Regions from separate parts of the Ruegeria sp. CL6 genome, predicted to be linked through region 2. Evidence: riboswitches for the same ligand, from Rfam matches in the RefSeq annotation. Region 2 holds a riboswitch; the other holds the start of a gene.
What was found. A riboswitch is a leader RNA that binds a small molecule or an ion and turns the genes downstream of it on or off. The one in region 2 is predicted to bind cobalamin.
Positions count from the first base shown of each region.

Region 1 (7,465 bases), on a different contig from region 2:
CACCTGATCGGCACTGGTTTCCCCGGCACCGTGTGAAATAGCCTGATCCAACAGCGAGGTCGCATCCCGAGCCGATCCTTCCGCCGCGCGGGTGATCAGCGCCAGAGCATCCTCGGCGATCTGAGCGTTCTCGGCAGTTGCGATCTTATTCAGCAGGCCGATCATGTCCTCGGGTTCGATCCGGCGCAGGTCAAAGCGCTGACACCGGGACAGGACCGTCACCGGAACCTTGCGGATCTCGGTGGTGGCGAAGATGAACTTCACGTGCTCGGGCGGTTCTTCAAGGGTCTTGAGCAGAGCGTTGAACGCACTGTTCGACAGCATGTGAACTTCGTCGATGATGTATATCTTGTAGCGTGCACTGGCGGCGCGATATCGGACGCTTTCGATGATCTCGCGAATGTCGTTCACTCCGGTGCGGCTTGCGGCGTCCATCTCCATCACGTCAACGTGGCGGCCTTCCATGATGGCCACGCAGTGTTCGCACTGGCCGCAGGGTTCGATCGTGGCTTTGCCTTCGCCGTCTGGTCCGATGCAGTTCATGCCCTTGGCAATGATCCGCGCCGTTGTGGTTTTGCCGGTGCCGCGAATGCCGGTCATGATGAATGCCTGCGCGATCCGATCGGCCTCGAATGCGTTTTTCAGCGTGCGCACCATCGCGTCCTGGCCCACGAGGTCGGCAAAAGTTTCAGGACGGTATTTACGCGCGAGCACCTGATAGGCGGGGCTTGGAGTTTCGGTCATGTCTGCTCTGTCGGATTCGTATCAGCTTTGCAGCGTAGTGACCCCCGCCGCCTACGTCCACAGCAGGGTGCGATGAATTTCGATTTGGCATGGCAGATCGCAGGAGGTACAGCTTTCGGTAAGTATGTTTGCCCCGTTCGCGGGCTTTCTATGCAGGCTGCGTGGTTTTTTTGGACAAGTTTGAAATCTATCCCGTACCGATTGGTTCCGGCTTGGTGGCCTTGGCTCCGATACCGGGTCGGCATGGGGACTACGCTGGGGATCTGGGAACACTCCTTGAATGGCGGCCAGATCTGGTGATCTCAATGACGACGGACATCGAAATGGCAGATGCCAGGGCGAGCGGGCTGGGACACGATTTGCAGTGCAATTCGGTCAAATGGGTTCACCTGCCGATCGAAGATTTTGGTGCCCCGTCATCAGGGTCGCAAACAGAATGGTCGGAAGTCAGCGCTGCGGCGCTGCGGATACTTTCAGGTGGCGGCAAGGTTCTGGTGCACTGCCGGGGCGGGTGCGGGCGTTCCGGAATGACGGTATTGCGCCTCATGGTGGAAAGCGACGAAACCCCCGAGCAGGCTCTGCGCCGATTGCGGGCCGCAAGGCCATGCGCAGTGGAAACCGCCGCGCAGCTTGCCTGGGCGACGGCACCGGTTCCGCGTGGCGCTTGACGTCACACCCCGAGCTGATGCTGCGCGTCGGACGCTGGTCGCGCCGCAAGTGTTGTCACTTCGAGCATTGCGCACGGCAATTCAGAAACAACTCCGGCTGGCATGAAGGTTGTGTCCTGACCGAACATCAGGTCGGCGTATTCATTTAAGATTGCGGCGGGCGTGTCAGAGCCGATGCCGCAAAACACCCTGATCTGAGCGTGATCCGCGCGAAAACGTGCGGTGCACCCGTCGGCGCAATGAGCCAGCTCGCCGCTGCCCTCCACCTCGAATTCACGGTTGGTCGCAGGCTGCGCGGTCGCCATCGCATCCGCCAATGCGCGCGCCATCTGAGCCAGCGCCGGGCAGGGTCTGCCGGTCCTCTGGCATACCGTTGCCGAAAATTCGTGAGTTTTTGTCTTCCAGATCATACTGCGCCCTCCGCGCGTTGGCCGGGGCATTGGTCAGGAAGGTTCAGCGAACTGAAGACCTGCCCGGACGCCCCGCCCGAGTTTCGGTTTTGGTTCGATGGCAGGTCTCCTGACTTGCGGGTCTTCGCGTTGCCGACCTTCCCAGCCATTTGGCCAGTGGTGTCTCGGCATTGCTCACCGCTTACAGTTGCGGGGGCAGTCGCGGCCTTGGTCCGTTCCGGTTTCTCCGGTTGGGACCGCACCGTGTTCCCTTTTCATCCCGCCCCCAGAGATCGGGAACGAGAACCATCACGCCATCGCTAGCGGGTGAAATCCTTCCGAGTCAAGCGTGCAGTAGAATTCAAACGGACGCATGGTCACTCTTGCGCGCTCTTGACTCTGTGGGTGCAAATGGCCCGATAGGAGAGTGAACCGAACAGTTCAGTAGCTTCGAGAGGGCCCATGTTGGATAACTTGCAGTCGGTGCTGATCGAGGATTTCTTGATTCCCTCTGGCCAGGCAAAATTGTCGGCGCGATTGTATTTGCCGATGACAAAGCCAGAGATTGCCGTTGTCGTGCACGGCGCGACGGGTGTTCCGCGAGATTACTACCAGCACTTCGCTCACTGGCTGGCGGCCGAACAGGGTATCGCCTGTCTGACCTACGACTACAGCGATTTCGGCGATTCCCTGACAGGGCGGAGGCAGGACGCGCAGGCGACAATGGCGGGTTGGGCCTTGAATGACATGCCTGCGGCGCGCGCCGAAATGCGTAGACGGTTCCCTAACGCGCAACAGTGGAGCATCGGTCATTCCCTTGGTGGCATGCTCGGCCCCGTTTCGCCCGATTGTGAACAGATCGACCGTATGATCTGTATTTGTTCGGGTCTGGCGACTTTGTCAGATCACCCGTGGCCCTACCGCGCCTTGGCTTCGATGTTCTGGTACGGCCACGTGCCTCTGGTTGTAAAATCTTTGGGGTACCTTCCGGGCAAGGCCACCGGGTTTGGCGCTGATCTGCCGTCAGGTGTGTATTGGCAGTGGCGCGATTGGTGCACTGCGCCCCAGAATTACCTGCCCGAAATCGGAAAAAGCCTACCGGCTGCGGACTGGTCCAAGCACGGAAAGCCCGTGGAATTGTTTGCGCTTGAAGACGACCAACTGGCGCCGCCAAAGGCCGTGTGGCGTCTGGCCAACCTTTATGGTCCAAGTGCACGTCGGAATCTGTTGTCAGCGCAAGATTTTGGATTGAAACAGATTGGGCATATCGGAATCTTTGCACGCCGAAGCGCCGCCATTTGGCCCCGTTTGATCGCCTGACGCGGTAACAAATATTCGGTTTGGAGAAGTGAGAGGTTGGACATCGACCCAAGCGGGGCTCGTTGTGGCTGCTTCCTTCCGGACCTGACCAGGTTGGCGAGGCGCTCGCCCGCGCCAACCTCTCAGGGGTCGATATAGGCATCTGTCGCGCAAATGACAACCCGTCAGAGTGTCAATCGAATTTGCGTAAACCCACTGTCGTCCTGCTCGATTGGTTTTGGGTCGAATTCGTCCAGTTCGGCCAAGTGTTGCAGGGCTTTGGCCCCGGTTCTCAGGATGGCAAAAGCGCCTGGCACTGGCGCAAGCGTGAACGGAGGTTTGGCGTTGTCCAGCGGATCAGGGTCGGTCACTCCAGACAGGTAATCCCGCAGGGTGCGTTGAATTGGCAAGACCGGCAGGGGAATTTGCGGTGCGCTATCAACAAATGGAAAATGCCCGCCGCCATTTGCCCTGTAGTTGTTCAGGGCAACTACGAAAGACTGCGACTTGCAAATGGGGTGGCCGTCGAACTGCAGGTCGCGAATCCGGCTGTTCAATGGGTTGGTCATGTCGCCGCCCATATCGAAACGGGCAGGGTGGCTGAGGTCGATCTGGTAGGTCAGACCGTGCAGGACATCAAAGTTGTGACCGGCGCGCCCGGGGCTCAATAAGTCTCGCTGGTGGCCCGGCTGCATCTGGTTGAGGACACTGGCCGACATTTCGAGCCATTCCTTCACTTGCTCTGCCGTGACGATGACGGCCATCAATTCGTTCGGAAAAATGCTGAGGTCGTGAACATGGCGCAAGCGGATCTGGCCCGGCGGCACGTCGGTAAAAAAGCGCGGCCCGGCACGGCCCCCGAATTTTGAAGGCGAAACCGCCGATAGGACCGGAAGGCTCTCGAGCGGGGTGCCTTTCAGGTAGGGCCGCAGGGCCGCAGCCTGAGCCGATGCCACCAGCGCAAGCCCACGATCCGCAGCGCAAAAACTGAAGTAGCTGTGCAGATGCCGCCGTGTTTTCCCAACAGGCTGGTCAGATATCTTTCGCGTAGCAGCATGTGCTTCGGCAAACAGGCGTTGAATTTCCGGGTCTTCTACTGGCGGGTTCAGAGGCGCGGTGGGCGATATGGGGCGCAGGTCTGCGCGTTGGCTGGTGACCCTCCATTTTCCGTTTTGTTCCGCGCTGAGGTTCAGGTCAATCACCCCCAGATGCGACCCCGCAGCGCCGGGCATCACGACCGGCTTTCCATGGACGAAACCTTTTTGCCAATCGACATGCTCCAATCCGTCATGCGCAGCCCCGGGAAGCGTCAGATGCGAATGTCCAGCGATGATCGCGTCGATGCCACCCACGGCCGCCAAGGGGATAATGGCGTTTTCGATCAGGGGTTCCGGCGCCGAAGTGCCCAGCCCGGTATGCGCCAGCGCGATTATCAGGTCGCATCCGGCAGACTTTAGCTCTTTCGTTTTGGTTCGTGCGCAAGTCACGATGTCGTCTATGTCCACGACACCTTTCAAATGGTTGGCCTCCCACTTGGCCGTTTGCGGAGGCAGGACAGAAAAGACGCCAATTTTCAAAGGGGCTATCTGCCCGTTTGCGCTGATGGAGCGGTCTAGAATCGCTTGGCTTTGCCAGATCGGAGCCGCGTCCTGCCGGGTGGCATTGCTGCAAAGAACCGGGCACGGTGCCTGCCCCATCACTCGATCCAGGACATCCAGTCCGAACCCGAAATCGTGGTTACCCAATCCAATCGTGTCATATCCGAGCATGTCGAACGCCTGCATCAGGATGTGACGTTCATCTGTTTGCCCAACTGCCCACTCTCCGATCGGAGCACCCTGCAGCGCGTCGCCATTGTCGAATAGCAGAGCCAGGTCTCCGCGCTCCTCGGCCTGCGCCCGCGCCTGTTTGATCAGGCTTGCGGTGCGTGTCAGGCCGATGGAAGGGTCCGGGCTGTCGCTGTAGTAATCAAACCCGGTCATATTCATATGCAGGTCTGTCGTGGCCAGAATTCGGACCCGCGCTTTCGTCAAAGAGGAAGAAGGTTTCAAAACTCTACTTTTGGCAGTTTTTTTATTAATCAATTTCAACAAAAAGAGTATTCAGCGCAAAGATCAAGATGAGCCGCGGGTATTTAACGCCGCGGGTTCTTTTTCCGGTCGGTATGAATTGCCATTGCAACGCCATCGTTGTCATGGCAGCCCTGTGCGGACAACCCAAAGGAACTGCAATGAAAAACGCTGAGCATGTGACATTTGGTGGTTCTGGCCTGGATCGTGCGGCGCATATTCGTGGAAACGCTGATGAAATCGCGTCGGCCCGGGCGAACCCCGGGGCGCGGTGTCTGTTGCTGTGGCGGGGTAAACTGCTGGCCCAGGGCGAGGCGCTGGATCGGCTGGGCTTTGTTCCGATGACACATGGCTTGGTTGAAAACGGACCGGGCGGGATTACCGAGGAACCGATCTTTCTGGGTATTTCCGACGACTCGCCAGTGTTCGCGGTCGATATTTCAAACTGGGCCGCAGATGATTTGGATTTATCTCAGGTCGGCGCTTTTGTTGACCGGTCAGAGCAACAGCATCCTGACCTACCCGCAGGGTTTGTGTTTGCTGAACTGCGTCGAATCATGACCCGGTTATCGGCGCGCGACGCTGAATTGGCGGCGTCCGCCAAGGCGGTAATCGGCTGGCACGAGACGCATCGGTTTTGCGCCCGCTGTGGCGCGGCCAGCGAGATGTCTCAGGCGGGATGGCAGCGCAGTTGTCCGTCTTGCGGTGGGCAGCATTTCCCGCGAACGGATCCTGTCGTCATTATGCTGATCACGCATGGCGAATCCGTTTTGATGGGGCGGTCTCCTGGGTGGCCCGAAGGGATGTATTCCCTGCTGGCGGGATTTGTCGAGCCGGGCGAGACGCTGGAAGCCGCCGTCAGGCGCGAGGTAATGGAGGAGGCAGGCGTGCCGGTAGGTCAGGTGACGTATCTGTCCAGCCAGCCCTGGCCGTTTCCAGCATCGTTGATGTTTGGGTGCGCAGGTGAAGCTCTTTCGAGGGACATCATCATTGATCCTGTTGAGATCGAAGATGCGATGTGGGTCAGCAAGTCCGAGATGATGCAGGCGTTCGCAGGTGAGCATCCAAATCTTTTGCCTGCGCGCAAAGGTGCCATCGCGCATTTCCTTTTGCAGAACTGGCTTGCAGACACCTTGGACTGACAAAATACTGGGCTGAAAAGTATGAGAGCCACAATCTGAAATGCAATTCACGGCGCGCGAAGATATCGAAGCCCCGATCAACTCAGTGTTCGAGATGGTAGCTGATTTTGAACGCTTTGAGCGTATGGCCATGCGTCGCGGTATCGAGGTGCGGCGGATGTCGGGGCACATGGGAGTCGTTCCCGGTACTACTTGGGAAACCGAGTTCAGGCTGCGCGGTAAGCCGCGCCACGTCGAAATATTGATGGCCGAGTGTGAGCCCCCGTCCCAGATGCGCTTTGAGGCCACCGGCAAAGGCCTCAGCGGTACGACGGTGATAGAATTCCTTGCTCTGTCCCAGCGCAGAACAAGGCTGAAACTGGATATGACCCTGGCAGCTAAATCCCTGCCGGCGCGCCTCTTTCTGCAGTCACTCAGACTGGGGCAATCTCGGTTCCGGCGGCGCTTTCAGTCGCGGTTGAGTGAGTTCGCCCGAGAAATGGAAGAACGGCACAGGCACGGCCTCTGACGCGCTGAAATGCCTGAGACCGCTGGCGGGCGGCCCACCGCCCATAGTGGATAGGTCAAGCGTTTCACTTCGCGACGCGTCTTATCCGCGCGGTTGGGCGGCTGGATACACACCCAGAACCTCCACATTTGTGGTGAAATGCTCCAGCTCCTCCATGGCCAGCTTTACGTTTCGGTCGTCTGGATGACCGACGATGTCGGCGTAGAATTGCGTGGCGGTGAATGACCCATCAACCATGTAGCTTTCCAGCTTGGTCATGTTGATACCGTTCGTGGCAAAGCCGCCCATCGCCTTGTAGAGGGCCGCGGGGATGTTGCGCACCTGAAAGACAAAACTGGTGATCATGCCGTGCTCGCCACGACGGGACATGTCCGCCTGACGGGACATCACGAGAAATCGCGTGGTATTGTTGTCACGGTCCTCGATATGGCGCGCCAGAACCTTCAGGCCGTAAATTTCCCCGGCAAGTTCGCTGGCCAACGCAGCCGAGTGCAGATCACCTTGCTCGGAAACCTCACGCGCGGCGCGGGCGTTGTCGGGGCTGACCCGTCCGCGAATCCCGTGCTCTTTCAGAAACCCCGCACATTGAGGCAGCAATACCAGATGCGAATGGGCTTCGGTTATGTCCGCAAGCGTGGCCCCCGGA
Region 1 is NZ_JBQFPR010000006.1:163,189-170,653, forward strand. Features, by position in the region: gene ACR0LH_RS17055 (DNA polymerase III subunit gamma/tau) at 1-744, opposite strand, end outside; gene ACR0LH_RS17060 (protein-tyrosine phosphatase family protein) at 915-1,412, shown strand; gene ACR0LH_RS17065 (hypothetical protein) at 1,415-1,741, opposite strand; cobalamin riboswitch at 1,905-2,127, opposite strand; gene ACR0LH_RS17070 (alpha/beta hydrolase family protein) at 2,264-3,121, shown strand; RNA gene ffs (signal recognition particle sRNA small type) at 3,148-3,246, opposite strand; gene ACR0LH_RS17080 (bifunctional 2',3'-cyclic-nucleotide 2'-phosphodiesterase/3'-nucleotidase) at 3,286-5,193, opposite strand; gene nudC (NAD(+) diphosphatase) at 5,331-6,311, shown strand; gene ACR0LH_RS17090 (SRPBCC family protein) at 6,352-6,819, shown strand; gene ACR0LH_RS17095 (prephenate dehydratase) at 6,901-7,465, opposite strand, start outside.
Region 1: another riboswitch for cobalamin. It lies ahead of ACR0LH_RS17065 (hypothetical protein); the one in region 2 lies ahead of ACR0LH_RS03410 (DUF1636 domain-containing protein).

Region 2 (7,465 bases):
GGGCGCACCCGCACCACCAGCCCGTCGCCGGACATCATCGGACGATGTGCACCGGGGCACCAGCCCTGAACGATAGGGGCGCTCATCCCAGCCCCTTCAGATCGGCGCAGATCGAGTTTCGCCGCGTGTTCCAAAGCCCTGCCTCCAGCAGAGCGCGGAACCGGTCCTGCATGGCTTGATACGCCTGCGGGTTGGCCTCTTGCAGGAAGGCATCAACGTCTGCGTCGCCCAGCGTGGCATCGTGGTAGAGGTCGAACAGATGCGGCGCGACCGTACCCGACAGATGCGCGAATGAGGCCATGTGATCCAGCGTCGCCGCGATCTCGGCCGCGCCCCGGAATCCGTGGCGTTGCATCCCTGCGATCCAGCCGGGATTGGCGGCACGGGCGTGGACCACGCGGCTGATCTCCTCGGGCAGGGTGCGCGCGCGGGGTGTGTCGGGGTTGGTATTGTCCAGATGGTATAGCTGCGCCGTGCCGCCGGTGATCTTTTTGGCGGCGGCAAACCCGGCCTCATGCGTGGCGTAGTCGTTGGCCAGCAGCAGGTCGGTCTCGGCCAGATCCTGCAGGTGGACGAAGCTGTCGGCGCTGGCGACGCGCTGCGTGATCCCGTCCTTGTCCTGCGCGATATGCTCGCCTTCCAACGCATAGGAGCTGGCGTTCAGCCATGCCTCACCCGCCTGCGTGCGCGCTTCATCGGTGTAGGTCTCGGACAGGTGCGTCATGTTCAGACCATAGCTGCCCGGAGCAGGGCCATAGACGCGGGCAGCGGGCTCGTGACCGGCATAGGGGTTCCAGTCGGTGGCTTCATCCCGCGCCGACAGTGCGCGCACCGCCTGACCGTACAGCGCCGAAAGCGTCGGGAACACGTCGCGGAACAGGCCCGAGACGCGCAGCGTCACATCCAGACGCGGGCGGCTGAGATCGGTGATCGGCAAAACCTCGATGCCCGATACCCGTTCCGACCCCTTGTCCCAGACCGGTTTCACGCCCAGCAGGTGCAGCGCCATGGCGAATTCCTCGCCCGCCGTGCGCATGGTGGCCGACCCCCAGAGGTCAACGATCAGCCCTTTGGGATAGTCGCCTTCTTCTTGCAGGTGCCGCCGCACCAGTTCCTCGGCCAGTTTCACGCCCTGCGTATAAGCGGCGCGGGTCGGGACCGAACGCGGGTCGGTGGTATAGAGGTTACGGCCCGTCGGCAGCACGTCCGAGCGCCCGCGATAGGGCGAGCCGGACGGCCCGGCCTCGATCCGTTTCCCGGCCAGCGCGTCGATCAAAGCGCTGCGTTCAGCATGGGCCGAGGGCGCGGGGTCGAAATTGCCGGTGACGTCGGGCACACGGCCAAAGATGTGCAGGCCGTCCCCGAACTGGCTTTCCTTGATGTCACAGACAAAGCGGTCGATGCGGGTGATCGCCTCGGCGGTGCAGGTGGCCTGATCCAGACCCAGATCGCTTTCCAGCCCGATGGCCTGCGCTTCATCGCGGATATCCTCTTGCAGCCGGTCACGGCGCTTGGGGTCCAAACCATCGGCGTTCGAGAATTCGTCCAGCAGCGATTCCAGCCGAACCATCCGATCCGGCGTGCCGCTTTCCTTCAGCGCGGGCGGGATATGACCCAGTGTGACGGCTCCGATGCGGCGTTTGGCCTGAGCTGCTTCGCCCGGGTCATTGACGATGAAGGGGTAGATCACGGGCAGGTCGCGGATCAGCGCCTCGGGCCAGCAATCGGCAGACAGCGCGACGGATTTGCCCGGCAGCCATTCCAGCGTGCCGTGCGCGCCGATATGGATCAGCGCATCGGCGCGCAGGCTTTTGCGCAGCCACAGGTAGAAGGCAACATAGCTGTGGCGCGGGGTGCGCGACAGGTCGTGGTAGTCGTCATCGCGCAGTTCGGGCGTTCCGCGTTCGGGTTGCAGCGCGATCAGAGCCTTGCCCCGGCGCAGCGCGGTGAAATGGAAGGCTCCATCGGCGAATGCGGGATCATCCTCGGGCGTGCCCCAAACCGTTTGCAGGTCAGTGCGCAGTTGTTCGGACAGGTCCGCCAGCGCGGCTTGATACTCGGTCAGCGGCCACGAAATACGCGCGTCCAACAGCGCCTCAGAGATTGGTTCGGCGGGGGCGGTATCATAGCCCTCGGCCTGTAAATCAGACAGCATTGCCTCGGCCGAGGCGAGTGCGTCCAGACCAACCGCATGGGCCATCTGCCAGTCCTTGCCGGGATAGGTAGACAGCACCAGCGCAGGCACCTGATCGGCCTTGGGTTTGTCCTGCAGGTTCAGCCAGCCGGTGACATGGTCGATGATCGCCTCGATCCGCTCACTTTCGGCCCGGTGCGCGAAACGGGAATATTCGAGATCGGGATCGCGTTTGCCTGGTTCCTTAAAGGACGCAATGCCCGCGTTGATCCGCCCATCCACTTCGGGCAGCACCACATGCATGGCGAGGTCGGCGGGGGACAGACCGCGCTCCGCCTCGGCCCAGGCTTTGCGGCGCGAGGTGGCCAGTGCGACCTGAAACACCGGGACATTCGCGGCGTCCAAGGGGGACGTACCCGACGCGCCTTTGCCAGAGAATGAGGTGGCGTTGATGATAGCCGACGGGTTCAGCGCTGAGATGTTTTCACGCAGCCAGTCAGCGGCGGCCGGGGCTTTCAGCGAGGGGGCGAACAGGCCCACGGCGTCCAATCCCCGCGCACGGAGGCTGCGGATCAGCGCGGCCACCGGTGCAGTATCGGCCGAGGTCAGATAGGCGCGATAGAACGTGACGGGGATACGTTTTGCATCACCAGTGAACGCCTTTTCTACCGGGATCACGCCCCGATCCGGGCACCATGCGCCACATTCGGGCAGGGTTTTGGCACCCATTACCGGCCCGGCATAAAGCCCCGCAGCCAGCGCCATTTGCGCCAAGGCAGCCTGAGCTGCAACTTCGCCGCCCGTATCGCACAGATGCGCCAACCGGCGCAGGGTCGAAACGGGCAGGGTGGAATAGTCGTCCAGCCTTGTATCCTCGCGCCCGTCAGCGGGCAGGACGGCCACGGCGATCCCCTTGGCCTGCGCCAGCGCCAGAACCTGTTGCAACCCGTAGGCCCAATAAGGCACTCCGCCGATCAGACGGATCAGGATGCCCTTTGCACCATCAAGCGTCTGCTCGACATAGGTATCCACCGAGAGGGGATGTTTCAGCGCCGTCAGATTAGCCAGCCGCAGGGTCGGCATCCGACCTTCCGGCCCGCCACCGCGATGCCAGCCCGCCGCGAAAGCGCCGAGGTCGCTGTCCGAGAAGGACAGCACCACCAAATCCGCCGGGCTCTGGCCCAGATCGGTCGGGGTCTCGGATTCCTCGAGCCCGTGGCTTTCGCGGAAGACGACGTGCATGGTTTACCCTGTGCTTACTCGGCGGCCTCGGTGACCCCCACGAGGATATCGCGGATTTCAGCCTCTTTGATGTCGTCATGTTCGGCGATCACCACCAGACGTGAGCAGCGATCCTCGCCGGGTTCCCACGGGCGGTCATACTGATGACGCACGCGCGCACCCACGGCCTGAACCAGCAGGCGCATCGGTTTGCCCTGAACGGCCGCATAGCCTTTGACGCGCAGGATATTCAGTTCCTTGGCCAGTCGTTCGATCTTGGCAACCAGATCGAGGGGGTCGGTTTGCTCGGGCAGTTCGACGATGATGCTTTCAAAATCGTCATGCTCGTGATCGTGGTGGCCGTCATGATGGCTGGGGCGGGCGTCCATGTCATCCTCGGCGGCGGCCTCAAGGCCCAACACGACGCGCACGTCCACCACGCCTTCGGCGACCTCAACCACGGGCAGAGGGCGCGGGGCTTCGGCTGCGATGATCTCTTTGGCTTTGGCGACGCCCTCGGGACCGGCCAGATCGGGCTTGGTCAGCAGGATGATATCGGCGCAGGAAATCTGATCCTCGAACACCTCGGACAGAGGCGTTTCGTGGTCGATGGAATCGTCGGCCATGCGCTGGGCATCCACCGCCTCGACATTGGGGGCAAAGCGACCGGCGGCGACGGCCTCGGCATCGGCCAGAGCGATCACGCCATCGACAGTGATTTTCGAGCGGAGATCGGGCCAGTCGAACGCCTTCAGCAGCGGCTTCGGCAGCGCCAAACCGGATGTTTCGATCAGGATGTGATCTGGACGCGGCTCAAGCGCCATCAGCGCCTCGATCGTGGGGATGAAATCATCGGCCACGGTGCAGCAAATGCAGCCGTTCGCCAGTTCCATGATGTTTTCCGCCGGACAATCAGGAATAGCGCAGGACTTCAGGATGTCTCCATCCACACCCACATCGCCGAATTCGTTGACCACGATGGCCAGACGCTTGCCCTGTGGGTTCTGCATCAGATGACGCACCAACGTGGTCTTGCCCGAGCCCAGAAAGCCGGTGATCACGGTGACAGGAAGTTTCTCAAGATTGCTCATTTCAGGGCTCCAATCGGGGGAATGCGGGCTGCGCAGTTTTTGCGGAAATGTTCAGGGCGCTCGCGCCATTTGACCAGGCCGTCTTCGGTCGCAAGGTACTTGGTCGCGCCTTCGACGATGGTTTCGACGTGATCGCTTTCATTGAGGTGTTCATACACGAACGTCCAGCGATCCGGCCCGCCGCGCAAAACGATCGAGCATCCCTGATCGCAATTCGACAGGCACTCCACCGCTTTCAGGGTCACGCCCTCTGGCAGTTCGGCTTGCTCAAGAGCTTTGTGCAGCAAAGCGCCAGGCCGCTGCGCGTCATCCTCGACAGGCAGACCCCGTCGGCAGGTGGTGCAGACCAGCAGTTCGACCGGAGCGGTCTCGGTCATGTCTCTCATCCCCCCAAATCCTCTTTGTGGGGGACGGGGTCTCATGCGGGCCACGTGTTGCGACATGGGCCCGACACCGGAACACCCCGTCCGGTTACATCTTCGGGTGCTGGCAGGTCTCCCGGCTTGCGGATGTCAGAGGCGGGCCTCTGTCGGATGTCCCGCCTTCCCGGCCTTTCGGCCAGTGGCTTTGGGCACCCTCTCCGGTCACGGTCGCGGGGGCGGCTGTGTTTTACGGAAGATCCGCTGACACATTCCCTTTTCATCCTCTATCGAGGACACCAACGGATCGGACATGCGGCACGGGTGGGGGGCTTGTCAAGCGTGGCGGACGGTATGAAATCCTCTAGGTTAGAAAAGCGACCAGCCAATGTCAGTCAGCGGCATGTTCTGCCACCCTTTCACGCAGCCAGGCACGAAACAGCCCGACCGCCGCCGAGGGATGAGGTTCTTCTGGCCCGCAGATCAGGTAGTGCGATTGCGCAAAGGGAATCGCGGGTCCGGCCAGTTCAATGGGCGCGCCCTGGGCAATGGCGTTTCTGGCAAAACGCTCCAATATCGTCGCATAACCCGCTCCGGCCATCACCAGTTGCAGCGCGGCGACAGAGGTGTCGGCAGAATACAGCGGCGGCATGCTGGGATGCGCCAGCCCGGTCGCTTCAAAATAACGTGCCCAATTGTCCTCGTATCCAAGGATGTGGATCAGGGGGCCGGATTGCAGGTCTTTCAGCTTTGACAGCGCCCCGCCTGCGCGCTTTACGGGAACCAGCCTTTCCTCGGTCAGCTTTTCCGATGTCACACCCGGCCAGTCCCCGTATCCCAACCTGATTTCAACATCCACGTCATCAGGAGCGAGGTTGTCATTCCAGATATGTGACACAAGGCGGACAGGAGTACCTGAGTGCCGTGCGCAGAAATCTGGCAACTCGGCGGCGATCCAATATGTCGCCGTTGAGATCGCAGCCCTTACCGTCAATGTCTGGCGCGATGTTGGACCGAACAGACTGTTGGTAGACAGCGAGATATCGGCCAGCGCACGTCTGACAGTCAGAGAATAGGACTGGCCCAGTTCGGTCAGGTCCAGCCGCCGCGCTTTTCTGGTGAACAGTTGCTGGCCCAGCTCAGCTTCCAGAGACCGGATATGCAGCGATACGGCGGTCTGGGTCAGCCCAAGTTCACGCGCCGTTGTCGTGAAATTCAAGTGCCGTGCCGCGGATTCAAAGCTGCGCAGCCATACGAGGTTGGGAACACGATCCATTTATCACCAAAAAATTCATGTCATAAAGCCGATTATTATTCGTTTCAGTTCGTGTTTCGCAACAAGGATAGTCGGGGTGAATCTATCGGGAGGAATCGCTATGAAAGTGGGCTTTATCGGATTGGGCAATGTCGGCGCGAAGCTATCAGGCTCGCTTTTGCGAAACGGCGTTGATCTGGTCGTCCATGACCTAAGCTCGGATCTGGTTTCCGAATTTGTCGCCAAAGGCGCGCAGGCCGCCGAAGGCCCGGCGCAAATGATGCGCGATTGCGATGCCGTGATCACGTGTCTGCCGTCTCCTGCCGCTTCGGACGCTGTGATGCAGGACATGTTGCCCGAGGTTAGGCCGGGAAAGATATGGATGGAGATGTCCACGACAGACGAAGCCGAGGTAAAGCGTCTGGGCGCACTGGTCATGGACCGCGGAGGGGCTGCCGTTGATTGCCCGGTCTCAGGTGGGTGTCATCGCGCGGCAACGGGCAATATCTCGATCTTCGCGGGATGTGACCGACAGACTTTCGAGCGCATATTGCCGTTCCTGACAACAATGGGCAGGCGTATTCTACATACCGGGGATCTGGGGTCCGCGTCAGTGTTGAAAGTCCTGACAAATTACCTTGCAACGGCGAATCTGATTACCTGCGCCGAAGCGTTGGTAACGGCCAAGGCTGCGGGGATGGACCTGAATACGACATACGAAGCGATCAAGATCTCCTCGGGGACCTCATTCGTTCATGAGACCGAAAGCCAGGTCATCCTGAACGGTTCAAGGGATATTTCGTTCACCATGGATCTTGTGAAAAAGGACATTGGCCTGTTTCAAGAGGTCGCAGACCGCGCGGGTGTCCCGCTGGAAATGAACCCGCTGATGATGCGCATTTTTGACGATGGAATAGCGCGTTACGGCGACCGAGAGCTCTCTCCCAACATTATTCGCCGTCTTGAGGACGCGACGGGTCTAGACATCACCGCCCCCGGGTTTCCCGTTGAAATGGAAGACGATGAGCCGGAAGAACCCGGCTATGAGGTAGTCCCGACGGGTCGTGGGGCCGAATGACGCAATTCGGCGCGGCGCGGGAATTTTGTGGTCATATTGAGGAGATGGAGGCGAGTACCGGAATCGAACCGGTGTACACGGATTTGCAATCCGCTGCGTCACCACTCCGCCAACTCGCCTTTTCAAGTAAAATCAAATACTTGCCGTGGTGTGACAGGCGTTTTAACAGCTTTCGTCTGGGGCGTCCAGAGGGTTGCACTCAAAATTCCACGCCTTGAGCGCCAGCATCCTTAGCTCATTGCAAAGATTTCCTGTTCTGCGGCAAAAGTTTCGTCGTCTGGCCGTTGCCGGTTCAGCCGCGATATGGCAAAAGCCGGTAATCCAAGG
Region 2 is NZ_JBQFPR010000001.1:680,425-687,889, reverse strand. Features, by position in the region: gene cobG (precorrin-3B synthase) at 1-86, opposite strand, end outside; gene cobN (cobaltochelatase subunit CobN) at 83-3,376, opposite strand; gene cobW (cobalamin biosynthesis protein CobW) at 3,391-4,446, opposite strand; gene ACR0LH_RS03410 (DUF1636 domain-containing protein) at 4,443-4,823, opposite strand; cobalamin riboswitch at 4,918-5,124, opposite strand; gene ACR0LH_RS03405 (LysR substrate-binding domain-containing protein) at 5,197-6,081, opposite strand; gene ACR0LH_RS03400 (NAD(P)-dependent oxidoreductase) at 6,182-7,138, shown strand; tRNA gene ACR0LH_RS03395 (tRNA-Cys) at 7,184-7,257, opposite strand.